Botrimarina mediterranea: one gene and its partner. The protein of the gene in region 2 binds, or shares a complex with, the protein of the main gene of each other region. Links are inferred from orthologs where the notes say so. Each region holds a gene or a part of one and is shown on either strand. Other genes may lie near its edges.

What was found. The genes of interacting proteins can lie anywhere in the genome.
Region 1: the proteins of dnaB (region 2) and dnaG are in contact, whole or in part, in a crystal structure (PDB 2R6A), measured with the Geobacillus stearothermophilus proteins. The link is inferred for Botrimarina mediterranea from one-to-one orthologs. Residues at the interface, in WP_033016901.1 of Geobacillus stearothermophilus: Ser13, Glu15, Ala16, Gln18, Glu91, Leu92, Asp94, Ala95, Val96, Pro97, Thr98, Ala99, Ala100, Asn101, Tyr104, Tyr105, Ile108; in WP_049624496.1 of Geobacillus stearothermophilus: Lys456, Leu457, Leu458, Pro459, Ala460, Asn463, Ala464, Leu467, Leu535, Leu536, Ile537, Ala538, Gln544, Glu545, Asp548, Tyr549, His552.

The regions. Positions count from the first base shown.
Region 1 is NZ_CP036349.1:1,957,440-1,961,157, reverse strand. The notes cover bases 1-2,905. They hold dnaG (DNA primase), read left to right. Parts: upstream 1-463; coding sequence 464-2,347; downstream 2,348-2,905. Other genes in these bases: Spa11_RS07810 (sigma-70 family RNA polymerase sigma factor), read left to right, coding at 2,614-2,905; Spa11_RS07820 (S1C family serine protease), read left to right, coding at 1-236. Outside these bases: more of Spa11_RS07810, read left to right, coding at 2,906-3,718. UniProt on the Escherichia coli protein: RNA polymerase that catalyzes the synthesis of short RNA molecules used as primers for DNA polymerase during DNA replication.
Region 2 is NZ_CP036349.1:872,447-878,295, forward strand. The notes cover bases 2,296-5,230. They hold dnaB (replicative DNA helicase), read right to left. Parts: upstream 4,541-5,230; coding sequence 3,050-4,540; downstream 2,296-3,049. Other genes in these bases: Spa11_RS03470 (BamA/TamA family outer membrane protein), read right to left, coding at 2,296-2,661; rplI (50S ribosomal protein L9), read right to left, coding at 4,833-5,230. Also shown: more of Spa11_RS03470, read right to left, coding at 1-2,295; more of rplI, read right to left, coding at 5,231-5,363; ssb (single-stranded DNA-binding protein), read right to left, coding at 5,450-5,849. UniProt on the Escherichia coli protein: The main replicative DNA helicase, it participates in initiation and elongation during chromosome replication. Travels ahead of the DNA replisome, separating dsDNA into templates for DNA synthesis.

The sequences.
Region 1 (3,718 bases), 1.1 Mb from region 2 along the record:
CCATCAACAACCTCCGCACCAACACTCCTGCCGCCGACGCTGGCCTCCGCAACAACGATGTCATCCTCCAGTGGAATGACCACAAGGCGGTCGATCCGAGCCTCCTCAGCCAACGTATCGCCGCCACCGAGGTCGGCTCCGAAGCAAAGGTCGTCGTCCGCCGGTTGGAGAACGGCGCTCCCGTGGACAAAGAACTGACCGTCCGCGTCGGCCGCCGAACCGATGTGGGACGCTGAGGCGACCCCCAAATAACAGGCGAGCCGGGAGCGTCAGCGACCGGAGTGAAGTAGGTACACGCATTCGTGTGCGGGAAAGCGCTTCACTCCGGTCGCTGACGCTCCCGGCTCGCCATTTGGTAGGATAGCGTTCTCACATTCGAACCGCACGTATCGCCTGCGATCACCCCGATCACCAACATCCCCCTGTCTCCTTTTGAAAACGCAATGCCAAGGAAGAATCACCTGTGAGCTTCGCCGGGGCTGACGACGCCAAGGAACGGGTCCGCCAAGCCACCGACATAGTCGATCTGGTCGGCAGCTACTTGCAGCTGCGCAGGCAGGGACGCGGCTACGTCGGCCTCTGCCCCTGGCACGACGACTCGAAGCCCAGCTTCCAGGTGAATCCCGACCGGCAGTCGTTCAAGTGCTGGGTCTGCGATATCGGTGGCGACGTCTTCTCGTTCCTGATGAAGATGGACGGCCTCGAGTTCCGCGAGGCGCTGGAGCAACTCGCCGACCGCGCCGGCATCGAGCTACGTCCCGCCCAGCCAGGGCAGCGCATCGAGCCCGGCTCGCCCGGCGACAAGAAGACGTTGCTAGCCGCGATGGCCTGGGCCGTCGAGCGGTACCACCACTGCCTACTCGAAGCCCAACAAGCCGAGCCCGCGCGGGCCTACCTCGCCGAGCGCGGCGTCTCGGCTGAGGCCATCCAGCGTTTCCGCATCGGCTTCGCGCCGCAGGGCTGGGATTGGCTTCTCAAGCAGGGCCCCGGCGCCGGCTACTCGCCCGCCGTGCTGGAACGCGTCAACTTGATCGCGTCGCGCAGCTCGGGCGACGGCTACTACGACCAGTTCCGCGGCCGCGTGCTCTTCCCGATCCGTGACGTGCGCGGCCGGCCCGTCGCGATTGGCGGGCGGATCATTCCGCAGCTAGCAGAGGCTGAGGCGCGCCCCGATTACAAACCGGCCAAGTACGTCAACTCGTCGGAAACGCCCATCTACTCCAAGAGCCACACGCTCTACGCCCTCGACTTGGCGAAAGAGGGCTCGTCGCAGCTTAGCGAGCTGGTCGTTGTCGAGGGCTACACCGACGTCATCGCCTGCCATCAGGCGGGCGTCACGAATGTCGTCGCCTGTTGCGGCACCGCGATGGGCGAGGGCCACCTGAAGCTCGTCCGCCGCTTTACCGACCGCCTCGTGCTCGTGCTCGACGGGGACGAGGCCGGCCGGCGCCGTGCTAGCGAGCTGCTGGAACTTTTTATCGCTAGTCCGATCGATCTTCGGATTCTGACCTTGCCTGGAAGGCTCGATCCGTGTGATTTTGTAGCGTCACATGGAAGTGACAAGTTCGCGGACCTGGTCGCCCAGGCCCCGGACGCCCTCGAACACAAACTGCAGAGCGTGACCAACGGAATGGTCCTCTCAGCTGACAACACGCACGCCGCGACGCGCGCCGCCGAGCAAATGCTCGCGACGCTCGCGCGCACCCGCCCGCTGCTCGGCGAAGCGCCCAGCGCGTTCTTCTTGCGTGAGCAGTCGATCGTCGGCCGATTATCACGGCGCCTCCGTCTCCCCGAAGAAAGCCTCCGCAAGCGGCTCAGCGAACTGCGTCAGTCGGCTGACTCCAAGCCGCTGGTCGCCGCCCGCGTCGAAGCGATCGAAGACGCCGCCCCCCGCCGCGTCCGCGCCACGGAGCTTCCCTCTTGGGAGCGAGAAGCGATTGAGCTGATGCTGCTCGGCGACGACTTCGCTCAGAAGCTCACGCAGGACCTCGACGAGGTCGACTTCCACGGCGCTGCCCGCGAGCTGTTTGTCGCCTTCCGCGACGCGGCCCTCGCCGGCGAGGCCACATACGAACACCTGATGTCAATCATCGAGGACGAGCCGCTAAAGATGCTGCTCATCGAGATCGATGAGCTTGGTTCGGGACGCACCACCAGCGACCCGGTCAAGCGACTAAACGACCTTCTGCTCATCCGCCAGCGTCGCCATGAGGGCGCCGCTCGCGGCGAGCAGATATCGGCTCTCCGCAGTGGAGAGCTCTGCGAGAGCGAAGCGGACCAGGCGGTCGCCGCCTTGTTTGCTTCGCGAAAACGCCACGAGACAGGTTCCCCGTCCACGGAAGGATAGGGTGTCTCGTCGGTGAGGCCCGCCGCGTTGTGCACGCCCCCGCACCGCACACCGCGATCGCGCCGCCCGTTGTCACCTCGAATGTGCGCACGACGCGCGCCAGGGAGTGTTGACCCATGCCTCCAGTTGCAACCACCACCGAGCCGCAGCTTTCGCTCTACACCGGTCCGGAAGAAGACGTCGTCGAAGTCGCCGCTGACGCGCCCGACTTGCTCGACGCCCCGGCGCCCGCCGCCGAATTTACGCCCGACGGCCGTCCCTCTCGGATGGATACGCCCACCGGACCGCCCGCGGGCATCCCCGGTGGCGTTGACGCCGCGCTGCGTCGCATCGTCGCCCTCGCCCGTCGCCAGGGCTGCCTGTACTACCACCAGGTCTACAACTACCTGCCGGACGAGACCTACGGCACCGACCAGATCAACGCCCTGCTGTCGGCCGTCGAAGGCCTCGGTGTCGAACTGCGTGAGCCGCCCGGGACCAAGCCCCGCTTCGAAGAGACGCAGGTCTACGTCGAGGGCGATCGCTCGTCGCTACTGCGTGACGGATTGCCGACATCGTCGAGCGACCCAATCCGCATGTACCTCTCGCAGATGGCGGAGATCCCGCTGCTAACGCGTGAGGAAGAGATTAACCTCGCCAAGAAGATTGAGCTCACCCGCAAGCGGTTCCGCCGAAATCTGCTCCGCTCGTTCTACGCCCTCGAGGCAACCGTCAAGGTGCTCGAGAAGGTCCAGGCCGGCGAGCTGCCCTTTGACCGCACCATCAAGGTGTCGCTCACCGAACGGCTCACCAAGGAGCAGGTCTCTGCCCGCCTGCCGCACAACCTGCGGACGCTGCGGGCGCTGATCGAGCAGCAACGGGCCGACTACGCCTTGATGGTGGACCGTCGCGTCACCGAGCCCTCGGCGAAGAGCGAGGCCCGCCAGCGTTACGTCCGCCGTCGCGAGAAGATGCTCTCGCTGGTCGAAGAGCTGAGCCTCCGCACGAAGCGCGTCAGCCCGCTGATCAAGGAGCTGCGTGACTACGCCGACCGCATCGACGAAGTCCGCCGCGAGCTGGCCGAGCTGAAGGCCTCGGGCGCGCCGGAGGACAAGGTGCACTCGGTGCGGGCCGAACTCTTGCAGATCACCAAGCGTGTCTGCGAAAGCCCGGCGAGCCTCCGCCGCCGCGCCGACATGGTCGCCCGGCAGTACCGCGAGTTCGAGAACACCAAGCGTGAGCTCTCGAGCGGCAACCTGCGGTTGGTCGTCTCGATCGCCAAGAAGTACCGCAACCGCGGCCTCTCGTTCCTCGACCTGATCCAGGAAGGGAACACCGGCCTAATGCGGGCGGTGGATAAGTACGAGTACCGCCGCGGGTTCAAGTTCAGCA
Region 2 (5,849 bases):
GCCTTCCGTCGCGAGGAACGGATTGTCTCGCTTGTCGTTCACCAACCGCAAGCCGAAGCCATGCAGCGAGTTGTCGCCGAGCACCTCGGCGTAGTCGGGGAGCGTTGGATCGGACGGGTTGAAGATCTTCACGTTCTCGCCGCGGTACGTGACCATCCCCGACAGGTCGCGATCGACCCACTGATAACCCCAGCCAATGCGTCCGCCGAGGCGTTCTTCGTCCCAGTCGTCGTAGCGGCGTTCGTAGTACGAGCCGCTCAGGTTGAGGCTGATCGGTGTGTCGAGGAAGTAGGGCTCTTGCCAGCTGGCGAGATATCGCTGCACCTGGGTGCCCGGCGCCGCTTCGAGTCGGAAGTGCTGACCTCCGCCGCGGAAGGCGTTGCCGTCGTAGACATCTTGCATGCTCCTTGGCACGGCGCGCCAGTCGAAGTTCTGCTCGTCGAGTGAAATCTGACCGACGACACCCGCGTCGGAGTTCACCGCAACGCCGACCATGAACCGGCCTGTTTGCGTCTCTTCAAGGTTGATCACCAGGTCGGCGAACGGATCGTTCGGCGGCGGCACCGGTGTCGTTAGATTGGTCCCCAGCGGAAAGAGCTGCGTGTTGACGGGCGATCCCGCTTGATAAGCGTCGGCGCCGACCGAGTTGTAGGTGGGCGGCGCGGGTTGTCCGTAGGTGGGCGGCGCAATCGTCTCGGCAGGATAGCCTGTTGAAGACGGAGTCGTTGTCGCGGGGTAGCCCGGCGCTGGCGGCTGGGCGGGATACCCCTGAGGGGGCGGCAGCGTGTTGGTTGTTGCAGGATACGCCGTCGGCGGCGCTGGGTATCCCTCGGCATACTGCGTTGGCGCTATGGGCGCCGCGCTGGGGTCCGTCGCGCCGACGGTTGTGCCGCCGTAGTTCGGGTAAGGGTTGTAGTGCGCGTCGGGCGCCGTCGAGGCGCCGAAGACATTGCCCGCTGGTTGGCCCTGATCGGCATAGGGCGTGCCGCTGCGCGATAAGGCCTCTTCGGGTGTATTGGCTACCGATTGCTGCATCTGGTAGACCGAAGTCGCTCCCGTCGTGGCCGGGTAGCCCGCAGCGGGTCCTTGGCCGCGGTAGACCTCGGCCTCGATCGCAATCGATTGCCTCGGCGCCGGCTCTTTGGCGACAGCGTAACTTTCGCTCGTCGGCGCCGGCTTGACGATTTGATAAACCGATGGCGTTGGCGGCATGTAGGAGGTCCAAGGCGTGGCGCTAGGGCTCGCCGGGTTTTGACCGCGGAACACCCCTTGGCGATCGGCCTCCTCCGCCTTTTCTTCGGCAGCGAGCCGTTCTCTGGTCTCGGGAGAAACCTCCGGCGTGATGGTTGGCACCGACCCCATCTGCGGGTTGCGGTTGAACACGCCCGCCGCTCCCAGGCGCCGCTCGGCGTCACGTAGCTTGCGAGTGTCGAGTATGTCACCCGGTCGCAAGCCCACACGATTGATTGCTACGGGCAGTCGGGTGTGGGAGTCCTCGCCCCGGATGTTCACCAGGATGCGGCCCACGCGCCACTGCTCGCCTTCTTCGACGTTATAGACCAGGTCGATCTTGCCCGGCTCTTCCAGAAAAAGCATCTCGGCCCGGATGTCGGCGTAGATGTATCCGCGGCTTCCATAGAGGTCGCGTAGCCATTGCACGTCTTGTTGCTGAACGCCACGCTCAAAGGGGCTGCCGTCAGTGAGTTTCAGCCCCGAGCGGATCGATGACGTGTCAAACAACTCGACGCCGTTAATCGTCACGTTGCGGATCGAGTACCGCGGACCCTCGCTGATCGCAAAATGAACGGTCGCCCACTCACCGCCCTCGCCCAACTCGACGGTCCGTCCGACCTTCGCACGGAAGAAGCCGAACGAACGGTAATAGTCGGTGAGCTTGTCAACGTCTGATTCAAGCGCATCGCGTTTCAGTTTGCTCCCCATCGGCCAAGCGATGCCGGGCTTTGAAGCGATCTTCGTCTTGAGTTGCCCGTCGGAGGCGAATTCGTTTCCCTCGAAGACGACGGTCCAGATCCGTTCCTGCGGGCCCTCGTTGATACTGTAGGTGACGCCCTGGTCTTTCGAGTCGGCGCCCTCGACGACTTCGACGTGGACACGATTGAAGCCGTTCTCACGGTAGAGCGAGGCGATCTTCTGCTTCCCCTCTTCGACAGCGTAGGGATCGACCGCGCCGCCAACCGTCAGTCCTGTCGCCTCGGCGAGCTTCTTCTCTTTGATCGATTCATTGCCGAGGTACTCGACGTAGCGGAGTGTCCGCCGCTCGACCACCTCGAGGATGATCACGCGACCCGTTTCGGTCGACTTGTGCAATGGGCGGACGGTGACGAAGTACGGAAGTGAGGCCAGCTTTTTGATGTCGCCTGCGAGAGCGCGGGGGTCGAAGGGCCGACCCACACGGGTTTGCATCTGATTGAGGATCCGCGACGCCGGGACCGTTTGGTTGCCGCGGACCTGGATGTCGGCGACCAATTCGTCGGTGGCGAACTCGCTGAGACCGCTTGTCGCTCTGCGACCATTGTCGCCCGGCATCGGTTGCCGCGCTGCCGGCGATGCATCGTTGAACGGATCGCCGATGCCTTGTGCGGCGGCCGGCGCAACCGCGACCAGTAGCGCGACGATCGCGAAAACCCGAGACCTAACCAAGCGACTCGCGCAGGGGCGAGCGACGAATGGCCGGTTCACGGGGCTTCGTTGGGCTTGCGGCATCGAGGGCGTGTCGGGGTCGATTGAGCGCTGATATTCCTACCGAGGCGAAGGCGCAAGCCGTCGCAGGCCCTCCAGCGGGAAGGAGGCCGCGTAGAACTAGAAAAAGCGCAACCTCACCACAAGACCGATGGCGGCTCCTGAGCCAATCGGGGCAAAGTTTTGCCCCCGGGCACGCCGATACGGCGGCGCCGCTAGCCCGCACTGCTAGCAAGAAGAGAAGCGAACCACAAAGGAACGACGGAACAAAGGGAAACGGACCTTCAAAAAACACTCCGTTTCCCTTTGTTCCTTTGAGGTTCAAATCTGGAGAACCCGGCGACGCTAGCTAACCGAACGAGTTGTCCCCGCCGCCGTAGCCGCCGGCGAACTCGTCGTACTGCTGCGGCGCCCGGTTGGTGAACCGGGTGAAGTCGTGCAGCCACGTGAGCTTCACGTCACCTACCGGGCCGGCGCGTTGCTTGCGGATGATCAGCTCCGCCTCGCCGCGGAGGCGTTCGCGGTCCTCTTCGTTCGTCGCGTAGTACTCTTCACGGTGGATGAACATCACCACGTCCGCGTCTTGCTCGATCGCGCCCGACTCACGCAGGTTCGATAGCTGCGGCTTGTTGTCCCGGGAGGCCTCGGTCTGGCGGTTGAGCTGCGCTAGGCACAGCACCGGCACATCGAGCTCACGCGCCAGGCCCTTGAGCCGCCGGGCGATCTTCGCCACCTGTTCCTGCCGTGGGTCGCGCGAGTTGTCGGGGTCGATCAGCTGCAAGTAGTCGATGACAATCAGCCCGAGCCCTTCTTTCCGCTTCAGCCGCCGCGCCGCCGCTGAGATTTCCGTCATCGTCCGGCTCGGCGAGTCGTCGATGTAGAGCGGCGCCGTGCTGATCTCCGCCGCGGTGCGGATCAGCTTCTGACTCTCCTCGACCTTGATCTGGCCGGTGCGTACGCGGTGCCCGCTCACATGCGCGCGAGAGCAGAGCAGTCGGTCGCCCAGCTCGAGCGCCGCCATTTCGAGGCTGACAAACAGCGTCGGGTGCTGGCAGTTGATCGCGACGTGCTCGACGATGTTCATCGCGAGCGCCGTTTTGCCCATGGAAGGACGCGCCGCGAGGATCACTAGCTGCGAGCCGTGCAGGCCGCCGGTCATCTCGTCGAAGTCATCGAACCCCGTCTCGATGCCGCCGAAGGCGTGCTCGTTCTTCATCCGCGCGTCGATCCGTGCGATCGACTCGGTCAGCACATCGCGGATCGTCGTGACCTGCCCGTGCCCCTTTGTTTCGAGGATGCCGAAGACGCGTTCCTCCGCGCGGCTCAGCAGCTGCCGCGGCTCCATCGTCGGGTCGTAGGCGTCGCGGAGGATGTCCGTCGAAGCCTCGATGAGGCCGCGGAGCGTCGCCTTCTCACGGACAATCTGCGCGTAGTACTCGGCGTGAGCCGCCGTTGCCACGGCGCCGCTCAGTTCGGCTAGGTACGCGTTGCCGCCGATCGCCTCGAACTCGCCCTTGTCGCGCAGCCGCTGGATCAGCAGCATCACGTCGATCGCCGCGCCCTCGTCGTGCATCGCCGCCATATGGCGGTAGATGCGGCGGTTGGCGTCGTCGAGAAAATCATCCGCGCCCAGGATCAGGGCGACGTCGTCGGCGACCTCCGGCAATAACAGCAAACTGCACAGCACGGCCCGCTCGGCCTCGAGGCTCTGCGGCAGCTGCCGTTCGAGGAGGCTCTCGGCCTTAATCGGCGGCGGGGCGTGTCCGTCACGCCCATCTCGCCGGAAGCGTTTCCCCTCGCCGCTGGTCTCGTTACGGTCGCGCGAATCGCCGATCGACATAAGAGTCCGCTCCTTCGAACCAAGGCGAGCCGGGAGCGTCAGCGCCCGGAGTGCAGTAGAGATCGTCTAACGATCGGATCGATGCCGCCGAGGGCCATCGCTTGCGATCCAATGACCAAGCCCCAATGTCCAATGATGGCGGAGCGGCAGCTCCCTATTGGTCATTGGGGCTTCGTCGTTGGTCATTCCGCATGACGCTATCCTAAATCAGTCTCCATCAAAGAGCGAGGCAGCCGTCCCATCGGAACGGCTGCCTCGTGTATCTAACTGCTAGCAGCAGCTGAGGTTAGCTTCAATCGCCAACGGCGGGGACGACCCAGACCTTGAGCTCGCCCTCGACCTCGCTGGAGAAGCGGATCTTGACGGTGTAGAGGCCCAGCTCCTTGAGCACGCCCTCGAGCTTGATCTGCTCGGCGGCCATCGTGATGCCCTGCTTCTTCAGGGCGGCGATGATCTCCACCGCGCCGACGCTTCCGTAGAGGTGACCCTCTTCGGTGGCCTTGGCCTCGATCGTGACGCTCTGCTTGGTGATCTCGGCGGCCTGCTTACGTAGTTCGGCCTGCCGTTCACGCTCGATCTCGGCGAGCTTCGCCTTGTGCTTATCGACCATCCGCTTGTGGTGGTCGTTGGCGATCGTGGCGAGCCCCTCAGGGATGAGGTAGTTCAGGGCGTAGCCCGACTTGACCTCGACGACTTCGCCTTGCTTGCCGAGGTGCTCGACCGATTGGATCAAGAGCAGCTGCACGCCGCCGCTAGGGCCGAGCGGCAGGCGCTTGGCGCGGGTCGGGGTGCGCTTGAGTTTCTTCTGCTTGGTAGTGGCCATGGCTGCTTAAGTGGGCAGTGGGCAGTAGGCAGTGGGCAGGAAGCCGTGAGCAAAAAACCGCCCACTGCCGACTGCCGACTACCCACTCAAAATGGAATATCGTCTTCGGGCGGGGCTGCGGGCGCCGACGAGTAGTTGTCGTACCCGCCGCCGCCGTAGCCGCCGTCATCGCCGCTGTCATAACTATCTTGCTGGCGAGCGGGGGCCCTCGAGCCGGTACTGCGCGAGCCGCCTCCACCGCCGCCACCCTCGCCGCGTCCGCCGAGCATCTGCATCTTCTCGGCCACGACCCGTAGCTTCGACCGCTTCTGGCCGTCCTTCTCCCAGGTGTCGAGCTTCAGCCGACCCTCGATCAGGATACTGGAGCCTTTATTGAGATACTGATTCGCGACCTCGGCGGTGCGGCCCCACAGGGTCACATCGACGAAAGTTGTTTCATCGACCCACTGGTCACCCCGCTTGACGCGATCGTTGACCGCCAGGCCG